Regions from separate parts of the Rhizobium sp. TBD182 genome, predicted to be linked through region 4. Evidence: riboswitches for the same ligand, from Rfam matches in the RefSeq annotation. Region 4 holds a riboswitch; each other region holds the start of a gene.

Region 1 (2,196 bases), 770 kb from region 4:
CGAATCTTCCAGCAGCTTCATGACAGGAATGACGCCGGAGGACTGGTTTTCGATCTGTTTGATCGGCGCGCCGGCTTCGCGAATATTGGTCAGGGACAGTGCTACGCCACCACCCCGCTTGGAAAGCTGCAATGCTGAATTGATGGACCGGCCGATGCTTTCCATATTGTCTTCCACACGCAGCAGAAAACACGAAACCAGCTCACCGCGGCTTTTCTTGCCAGCGTTGAGAAAGGTCGGGGTTGCCGGCTGGAAGCGGCCGGAAATGATTTCATCCATCAGATCGCGGGCAAGCTGCTCGTCGCCACGCGCCAGAGCCAGCGCCACCATGCAGACGCGGTCCTCATAACGCTCCAGGTAACGCTTTCCGTCGAAGGTCTTCAGCGTATAGGACGTATAATATTTGAAGGCGCCGAGAAATGTCGGAAAACGGAACTTTCTGGCATAGGCCTCGTCGTAGAGGTCACGGACGAAATTGAAGGAATACTGGTCCAGCACCTCCTGTTCGTAATATCCCTCAGTCACGAGATAATCGAGCTTTTCCCTGAGATTATGGAAAAACACCGTGTTCTGGTTGACGTGCTGAAGGAAATATTGCCGTGCCGCAAGGCGGTCCTTGTCGAGCTGGATCTTCCCGTTTTCATCGTAGAGGTTCAGCATCGCGTTCAGCGCGTGATAGTCCAGTCCCGCGTCCAGGTGTTTCTGCGCAGCGGTTACTTGTTGTTTGGCATCCGTGTTGCGCACCGCGCTCGAGGTCAGCGTGTCCAAAATCGTTCCAATCCATGATTGACGTTGGCGACATCTTCCTCCGTGCCGAGAAGCTCGAAGCGGTAGAGAAACGGCACCGCGCATTTACGCGACACGATATCTCCGGCGGATGCGAAAGCTGCGCCAAAATTCGTATTTCCCGCCGCGATGACGCCGCGAATGAGATTTCGGTTTGAGGGCTCGTTCAAAAACCGGATAACCGGTTTCGGTACCGCTCCTTTCATGCCGCCACCCCCATAGGTGGGGGTGACGAGAACATAGGGCTCCGACACGTGAGGAACGTCTTCCTCGGCGCCGAGCGGCAGGCGAAGCAATCGTCGCCCCAGTTTCTGAAGGAAGCGATGAGTGTTCTCAGACCGGCTGGAATAATAGACGATCAGCCCCATCGCATCGCCTCCTCAGCTGATCGAGCCAATCATGTCCGGACGGAAACCCGCCCAATGGCGTTCGCCGGCAACGACCACGGGAACCTGCATGTAACCAAGGCCGCGAACGCGATCGAGGGCATCCGCATCTTCGGAGATATCGACGATCTCGTAGCTGACACCGATGCGGTCAAGCGCACGATAGGTGGCAGTGCACTGGACGCAGGCGGGCTTGCTGTAAACGGTGACGGTCATTGTTTCCTCTTTCGAAGCCGCTTTTACGCACGGCTCAACATTGCCCGCCTGCAATCACAAGCGGGTGGCGATGGTTCTGTCATTCTGGCGAGGCGCGCGGGTGAGGCCGCGTAAGATCGCTGTCTACGCCGACGAGCGTAGAAACTCATAAAAATGCACTGGCATGACTTCACCCCGAAGCTTGTTCTGGAGGGGGCAGAAAAGGGCGCACGCAATTCATTTGCGTCATACACCTTCCTTCCGGACACCCCGCCCGTGGACGTTTTCGCTCAAGGCAGGTCTCCTGACTTGCGGGTCAAAACATCCATTCCCACCTTCCCGGAGCTTTTAGCGCCAGTGGCTCAAATCGGAACGATGCTCACCGCTTACAGTTGCGGGGGCAGTTTCGGCATTGCTTCCCCATAATGGTGTTGCGCACCGAATTCCCGTCTTAGCTCCCGACGCTTGCGAATCGAAAGAACCTTGAACACCACATATAGTATATGAGGATTTTTTTTCGTCAATAATTAGACATGCGAAAGCCCCACCCTGTGGATCAAAAAGATTCAACACATGGTCAACAAAGGCTTAACGGTGAATGCTTGATGCCGCCTACGGACGGAAGCGGCGGGTTATTCCCAGATATCGATGCGAATATCGGCGGGGCGGGAGTTCTCAATCACCCGCTTTCCGTTGGGAAGATCATTTTCGAACAGTTTGGCGTGAATCTCGGTCGCATCGAGACCATAGCCCTGCCATCTATCCCGCAGGCGTTCCTCGAGCACCGCAACGGATGGGCCTACGAAGACGGTAAGATCGAAGCTGCCGG
Region 2 (2,196 bases), on a different contig from region 4:
ACGACGTCATGGCGTTGAACAGTTGCGAACCGGCGACCCCCGCCAGGATGATGGCGCTGTTGCCGTGCCCTGCCCGCACCGCCAGAAGGCTGACAAGCGAAAAAGCCACAAAAGCCCCGATCAGGGCGCCGGCCGGCATCGTCAGGAACCCCGCCCCGAAGCCCAGAAGCGCCACGGCCACGGCCCCGGTTGAGGCGCCTGCGGAAATACCGAGGATATATGGATCGGCGAGCGGGTTGCGCAGAAGTGATTGAAGCACCGCACCGGCCAGCGCCAGCGAGGCGCCACAGCACGCGGCAACAACGGCGCGGCTGAGGCGGTAACTCCAGACGATGCCCTCATCCAGCGGCTCCAGCGGATAACCCGCATGGAAGACACGATTGGCAATGGTCTTTGCCACCACGTCGAACGGAATGGCAGTCTCGCCGATGGCCGCACCGGCCATCAGCGCGACGAGCAGCAGGGCGAGTGCGGCAAAAGCCAGACCCGCCCTGCCAAGATTGACGGAAAGACCGTTCACTTGGCGAGACCGGCTGTGGAAATCGCCTCGGCCAGCGTTTCAATGCCTTCGATCGTGCGGATGGTCGGGTTCATCGCCTGCGCGTCCATTTCGAAGACATGGGCCGCCTTGACGGCGGGCATGATGCTGGCAACCGGATCGGTAGCGAGGAACTTGAGCTTGACGGCGACGTCATCGGCGGGAAAACGCCGGCGGTCCATCTTGCCGGCAACGATCACGGACGGATTGGCCTTGGCGATGGTTTCCCAGCCAACAGTCGGCCATTCCTCATCGCTTTCGATAACGTTCTTCAGTCCGAGCGCGGACATGATGTAACCCGGCGCACCATTGCGGCCCGCCACGTAAGGATCGATATCCAGCTCGGCGCTGGAGAACCAGAAGACTGCTGAAATCTTGCCATTCGCCGAAGCGATCTTGGCGCGGGCGGCTTCCTCACGCTTTTTCAGGTCGGCAACGACTTCCTCGCCGCGATCCTGCACGTTGAAAATTTTCGCAAGGTCGCGGACCTCCTGGTAGATCAGGTCCATGGTGAAAACGGACTTGCGCACGCCGTCGCCGCCGCCGGAGTTGTCCTTGCCCATGCAATCGGCAGGCGAGGTATAAACGGGAATACCGAGTTCGGCGAATTGCTCCGGTGTTCCGACAACGCCTTCGGGACCGATCTGCCACTGGAACTGCGTCGTCACGAGGTCCGGCCTCTTGCCAACCACCGCCTCGAAGCTCGGATCATTGTCGGCAAGCCGCTCCACCTTGGCATTGGCGTCCTCGTAACCCTTAAGAACCGGGCCGATCCACAGCGCCGTACCTACCACCTTGTCGGCCACGCCGAGCAGATAGAGAACCTCGGTCGTGCTCTGGCCGACCGATACTGTGCGGGCGGGCGCCTGCTTGAAGGTGATTTCGTGGCCGCAGCTATTGATCGTCAGCGGATAGGTGGTTTCGGCAGCCTGAGCGGCACCGGCGGGCAAGGCCGCTAATGCGACAACCAGAAGAACGGCGGAAACCGGCAGGCGTTTGAAATGAAACATATGTTCTCCAGTCTAAGTAAAGTGGCGTGATCCGCAGGCCGCGCGTCAAAACGCGTAGTGACAGAGCGACAACAAGTGTGGAGATGGAGAACGGGACTCTAAATACGTTTCCGCGGACGGAAAGGTCATAATCAGCTCCTCTTCCGGGCATCCCCGCCCGTAACGATGGTCAATATTATGACGGCAGGTCTCCTGGCTCACGAATATACGCCGTTCATCTGCCTTCCCGCACCTTGAAGGGTGCAGTGGCATGACGCTTTTCAGGCGTCACGAGGATGAGCGGCAATCCGCTTACAGTTGCGGGGGCAGCCACGGCATTGGGCGATAGAAATCACCCGCACCATGTTCCCTATTAATCCCTTTGCCCTTCGGCTTCAGGAACCGTCACTTTCTGACATAAGGGGCAAGCGCCGGGGCGTCAATTGCGATAGTGCTGCAGCTCAGCACAAAGACGGACCCGCCAACGCGAAAATTTTTGTAGCGCCGGAAGGCGCCGGTTGCGGCGCGTCTTTGGACATGGTGGTAAGGGTTTCAATCACCACCAGCCCGGATTGCGCAATAAAATCAATAAAGAGACTATTGTCGCTGATGGTGTCGAGACGCACCAGCTCATCGTCCAGATCGGTAAAATGCCGCCTCACAAGCGCA
Region 3 (2,196 bases), 730 kb from region 4:
CTTTATTTCCACTCCATGACGGAGCAGGAAACGGCTGACATGGTCTCGGCTGAAACAGGAAAGCCCTACAAGGACCTGCCGACCGCCTTTGCTTATCGAAATGCCTCAACGAAAGCCCCAGGCTGCGCCTGCAACATGGCCGCCTATCACGAGGAGATGAAGCAGCAGGAGGCTGCGCGGCCGGAAGCTGAGAAACCCTATTCCAGCATCACGACCATTCCATCACCGCAAGGTGACACCCCCAAAAAACCAACCGAACTGCAGCAGGCCGCAAAGCCGCCGGAACAACCGGTTCCGGAACGCGACTATGACCCGAACAACAGCAGGGTCCGCGTCATCGGCCCTAAATTCCTGCCCGACCAGACAGGCCGGATCGACCTGAAGAACCCGGCGCTGAAGGGCATTCAGCCGCAGCAATAGCTCCCATCAGGCACACGGTATGGAGTTGGCAACGCTCTGTCTCACTCACAAGACGGTCGCGTGTTCTCTTTACCGCCCGCCCCAGCGATTGCGAAACACCAGCTCGTCCAGCGGCACGCGCTGGCGCCACCCCTTCACCGCCAGTTCCGGCTCGGTATAAAGTGTATCGACGCGGCCGAGGCATAGCCAGGCGACGATCTCGATGTGGTCGGGAATCTCCAGAATGGTGCGAATGTCGCTATCGTGGAAAATGCTGACCCAGCCGACGCCGATGCCTTCGGCGCGCGCTGCAAGCCAGAGGTTCTGGATGGCGCAGACGGTGGAATAGACATCGGTGCGCGGATTGTGGGTACGGCCCAGCACCACCTTGCCGCCACGCGTCGGATCGCAGGTGACGCAGATGCTGAGCGGCGCCTTGCGGATGCCCTCAAGCTTGAGGCTGCGGTAAAGCGCCTGCTGCTCCCCCTCGAACATCGCCGCCGCCTCGCCATTGGCGCGGCTGAAGGCAACCCAGGTTGCCTGCCTGACCGCACCGTCAGTGACGAGCGTGAAATTCCACGGCTGCATGAAACCGACTGATGGCGCGGAATGCGCCGCCTTCAGCAAGCGCTCGACCACATCTTCCGGCAATGGATCCGGAAGGAACTGGTCGCGCACATCACGGCGGGTTTCGATGGCACGGTAGATCGCCTCTCGCTCCCCCTCGGAAAACGGGTAGGCGGGCGAAAGCGCGTGATCGAATGCATTGGCGTCAAGCGAACTGGTCGCGAGTGGATCGGTCGGCATCGTCTATCCCCAACAATGCTGGCGCGCCGCCACGAAAACCGGCTCCGGTTTTCACCTGCACGACGCGCTGCTGCAACAACCTGCCGCCGTCCACGCGGTCTGGTCTATCCTGTCAGGCCGGTCTTCTGACTCGGCTTCATCCGCCCACTTTCGCCTTCCCGAATGGATTCAGTGGCATCAAGAAAAAGGGCATCCGCCTCACAGCGCTGGGCACGTTCCGGTCTTGCACCGGATTCCCGATTCTCCCGCCCTAAAGGGCAGGCACCTGACGAAGAAGCTTATGAGCAACAAAGATTGCAAATACAAGTATCTTGCGCAGCGATGCGGCAATGTGACCGTGGCCACCTCACCGGCGTATTGCGGCCTTCAGCCGCCGCGCAGACGCGCGCCAGCTGAAGCACCCCTACCGCCTCACCCAACGGGAAAATACCGCACATAAGCGAACTCATCCCCGTCCGGTGACCAGTTGGGCGAATTCATCGTTCCCTGCCCGCCGAAAAGGTCAAACAGCGTTTCGGCATTGCCACCATCCATATCCATCAGCCGCACGCGCACGTTAAGGTCGCGCGGATGGTCGAAGACATCGGCGTCGTAGGAGACGAAGACGACTTTGTCACCGCTGGGAGACGGATGCGGGAACCAGTCGCCATAGACGCTGTCGGTGATACGCTCGACGGCCGAGCCATCCACCCGCACGCGCCAGATCTGCATCTGGCCGGTGCGGCTGGAGTTGAAATAGATCCATTCTCCATCCGGCGAATAATCCGGCCCGTCATTGCGGCCCTCACCATGGGTAAGGCGTGTCTCAACGCCGCTGTCTATGTCCATGGAATAAATATCGAAAACCTGATCGCGAATGCCGCAATAGGCGAAACCTTTCCCGTCCGGCGACCAGCCGTGCCAGTAGGAGGGAAGGTTCTTAGTCATCAGACGCGGCGTTCCGCCCGTCGAAGGCAGCAGATAGATGGCACTCTTGCCTAACTCCACCTT
Region 4 (2,196 bases):
GCCCAATATTTCCTCCGATCCGCAGCATGGCATTGGCGGCTGGACGCTTTCGGAATTCGGCGATGCGATGACGCGCGGCGTCGGCAAGAACGGCGAACATCTTTACCCGTCCTTCCCTTACGCCTCCTATGCCCGCATGACGCAGAAGGACATCAACGACCTCTTCGGTTATTTGCGGGTTCTGCCCGCCAGCCAGAATGACGCGCCGGATCACGAACTGCCGTTCCCCTTCAACATGCGCATGGCATTGGGCGGCTGGAAATTCCTCTATTTCGATACATCCGCGCCACCCCGCGTCGAGCTTGCCGATGCCAATGCCGAATTGCTGCGCGGCCAATATCTGGTGGAAGGCCCGGGCCATTGCGGCGAATGTCACACGCCGCGCAATGCGCTTGGCGGTTTTCTCGATGGCAAATGGCTGGCCGGTGGTCCCAATCCCGAAGGCGAGGGCCGCATTCCCGATATCACCCCCGGCTCGCAGAGCGTCGGAAGCTGGGAGGCGGCCGATATTGCCAACTATCTGGAAACCGGCTTCACCCCGGAATTCGACAGCGTCGGCGGCTCCATGGTCAAGGTGCAGCAGAACATGGCGCATCTGACGGCCGATGATCGAAATGCGATCGCCGCCTATCTAAAGGCCATCCCGGCACGGTAGCCTTTTGCCGTCATGCCGGACTTGATCCGGCATCCAGCCACGGCGCGCAATTCTCACGCTGGCCTGCCATTGACTCCAACCCACACCCATCGGATAACGATCCTGTGATGGTTCCTTCCGGGCGTTCCGGAAGGTGAAAAGGGAACACGATAGGGAGACATCCTCATTCGTGGCTGCCCCCGCAACTGTGAGCGGAGAGCCTGAAACGAAATGCCACTGGTAAGCATCTCGCCGAATATGGGCGAGGGCAATGCCGGGAAGGTGTTTCAGGTTTTGACCCGTAAGCCAGGAGACCTGCCATCACGGAAATGTCCATGCCGGCGGGGTGTCCGGAAGAGCGGAATTTCAGGGTGGTGGCGCTTGGACGTGCCGCCCTGTGTCAGTCTCGTATCCCCGTGGTGAAGTGTATCGCATGCGGCTGCACGGCGTTTTGCCGTTCCGCCGCGTCTAAAGGCGCGGGGTCGCGCCGTAAGAGGGGTCACCATGTCTATCAACCAGAATACGGCAAATGCCGCCGTTTCAGCAAAAACGGGCAGCTTCGCGCAATCGCTGACGGCGATCGTGCTTGGTCTGTTCGTCGTCGGTTTTGTCGGCTTTTCGCATGTGGAAGCCGTTCACAACGCCGCGCATGACACACGTCATGCCAATGCTTTCCCTTGCCATTGAGGTGGGAAGCATGTCGTTCTTTCGCAGTATAGTTTTTACCGCCGTCCTCGTCGGCATCGTTGGCGGCTTCGCCGTTTCGGCCATGCAGGCTTTCGGCACCACGCCGCTGATCCTGAAGGCGGAAACCTATGAAAATGCGGGTGGCGAAGCGCCCCACAGCCACGATGCTCCGGCCACGACCGGCGCTGCCGTTCCCGCGCACGAACATAACGAGGAAGCCTGGTCTCCGGCCGACGGCTTCGAGCGCACCGCCTATACGGTCGCCGCCAACGTGCTGACCGCCATCGGTTATGCGCTGGTGCTGACCGGCCTCATCTCGCTGCGCGGCACCGATGCCGGCTGGCGCGAAGGCCTTTTGTGGGGTGTGGCCGGTTTTGCCGCCGTCATGCTTGCGCCGATGATCGGCCTGCCGCCGGAACTACCGGGCAGCCCGGCGGCCGCGCTTGAGGCGCGTCAAATCTGGTGGCTTTCGACGGTTGCGGCGACCGCAGGCGGCATTGCGCTGATCGCATTCCGCCGCGAACCCTGGGCAATCGTGCTCGCACTGGTGTTGATCGTTGCACCACATGTGGTGGGCGCGCCCCTGCCGCCGGAAGGTGAACATGCGCTGGCACCGCTGCCGCTGGAACGGCAGTTCATCGTCGCCGCCACCGTGACCAGCTTTGTCTTCTGGGCCTTGCTCGGAACATTGAGCGCGTTTTTCCTGAAGCGCTTCCAGCAGGCTTAAATCCATGCAGGACGCAGCCGAATGGAGTGAGGAACTCGACGCGCTGCGTTTTGCCGTTCCCGGTCACGGCGCTTTCTGCGCCGTGCACCGCCTTGCATTCAAGGCAGTCCTTGGCGCCAGTCCGGAACGGGAAGCGGCGCTCGCCTAT

What was found. A riboswitch is a leader RNA that binds a small molecule or an ion and turns the genes downstream of it on or off. The one in region 4 is predicted to bind cobalamin.
Region 1: it holds a riboswitch for cobalamin, as region 4 does, so the genes downstream of both, nrdH (glutaredoxin-like protein NrdH) here and T18_RS05020 (CbtB domain-containing protein) in region 4, are expected to answer to the same signal.
Region 2: it holds a riboswitch for cobalamin, as region 4 does, so the genes downstream of both, T18_RS10015 (ABC transporter substrate-binding protein) here and T18_RS05020 (CbtB domain-containing protein) in region 4, are expected to answer to the same signal.
Region 3: it holds a riboswitch for cobalamin, as region 4 does, so the genes downstream of both, bluB (5,6-dimethylbenzimidazole synthase) here and T18_RS05020 (CbtB domain-containing protein) in region 4, are expected to answer to the same signal.

What each region holds. Positions count from the first base shown of each region.
Region 1 covers NZ_BDLN01000001.1:1,756,889-1,759,084, forward strand. Annotated here, with positions in the region: gene nrdE (class 1b ribonucleoside-diphosphate reductase subunit alpha) at 1-768, opposite strand, end outside; gene nrdI (class Ib ribonucleoside-diphosphate reductase assembly flavoprotein NrdI) at 756-1,154, opposite strand; gene nrdH (glutaredoxin-like protein NrdH) at 1,167-1,388, opposite strand; cobalamin riboswitch at 1,644-1,868, opposite strand; gene T18_RS08800 (nucleoside triphosphate hydrolase) at 2,000-2,196, opposite strand, start outside.
Region 2 covers NZ_BDLN01000002.1:275,026-277,221, forward strand. Annotated here, with positions in the region: gene T18_RS10010 (FecCD family ABC transporter permease) at 1-520, opposite strand, end outside; partial or broken gene T18_RS10015 (ABC transporter substrate-binding protein) at 517-1,470, opposite strand; cobalamin riboswitch at 1,713-1,949, opposite strand; gene T18_RS10020 (GNAT family N-acetyltransferase) at 1,989-2,196, opposite strand, start outside.
Region 3 covers NZ_BDLN01000001.1:264,669-266,864, reverse strand. Annotated here, with positions in the region: gene T18_RS01410 (DUF2865 domain-containing protein) at 1-420, shown strand, start outside; gene bluB (5,6-dimethylbenzimidazole synthase) at 490-1,206, opposite strand; cobalamin riboswitch at 1,304-1,490, opposite strand; gene T18_RS01400 (TolB family protein) at 1,618-2,196, opposite strand, start outside.
Region 4 covers NZ_BDLN01000001.1:991,851-994,046, reverse strand. Annotated here, with positions in the region: gene T18_RS05025 (c-type cytochrome) at 1-655, shown strand, start outside; cobalamin riboswitch at 747-972, shown strand; gene T18_RS05020 (CbtB domain-containing protein) at 1,139-1,321, shown strand; gene T18_RS05015 (CbtA family protein) at 1,332-2,048, shown strand; gene T18_RS05010 (hypothetical protein) at 2,053-2,196, shown strand, end outside.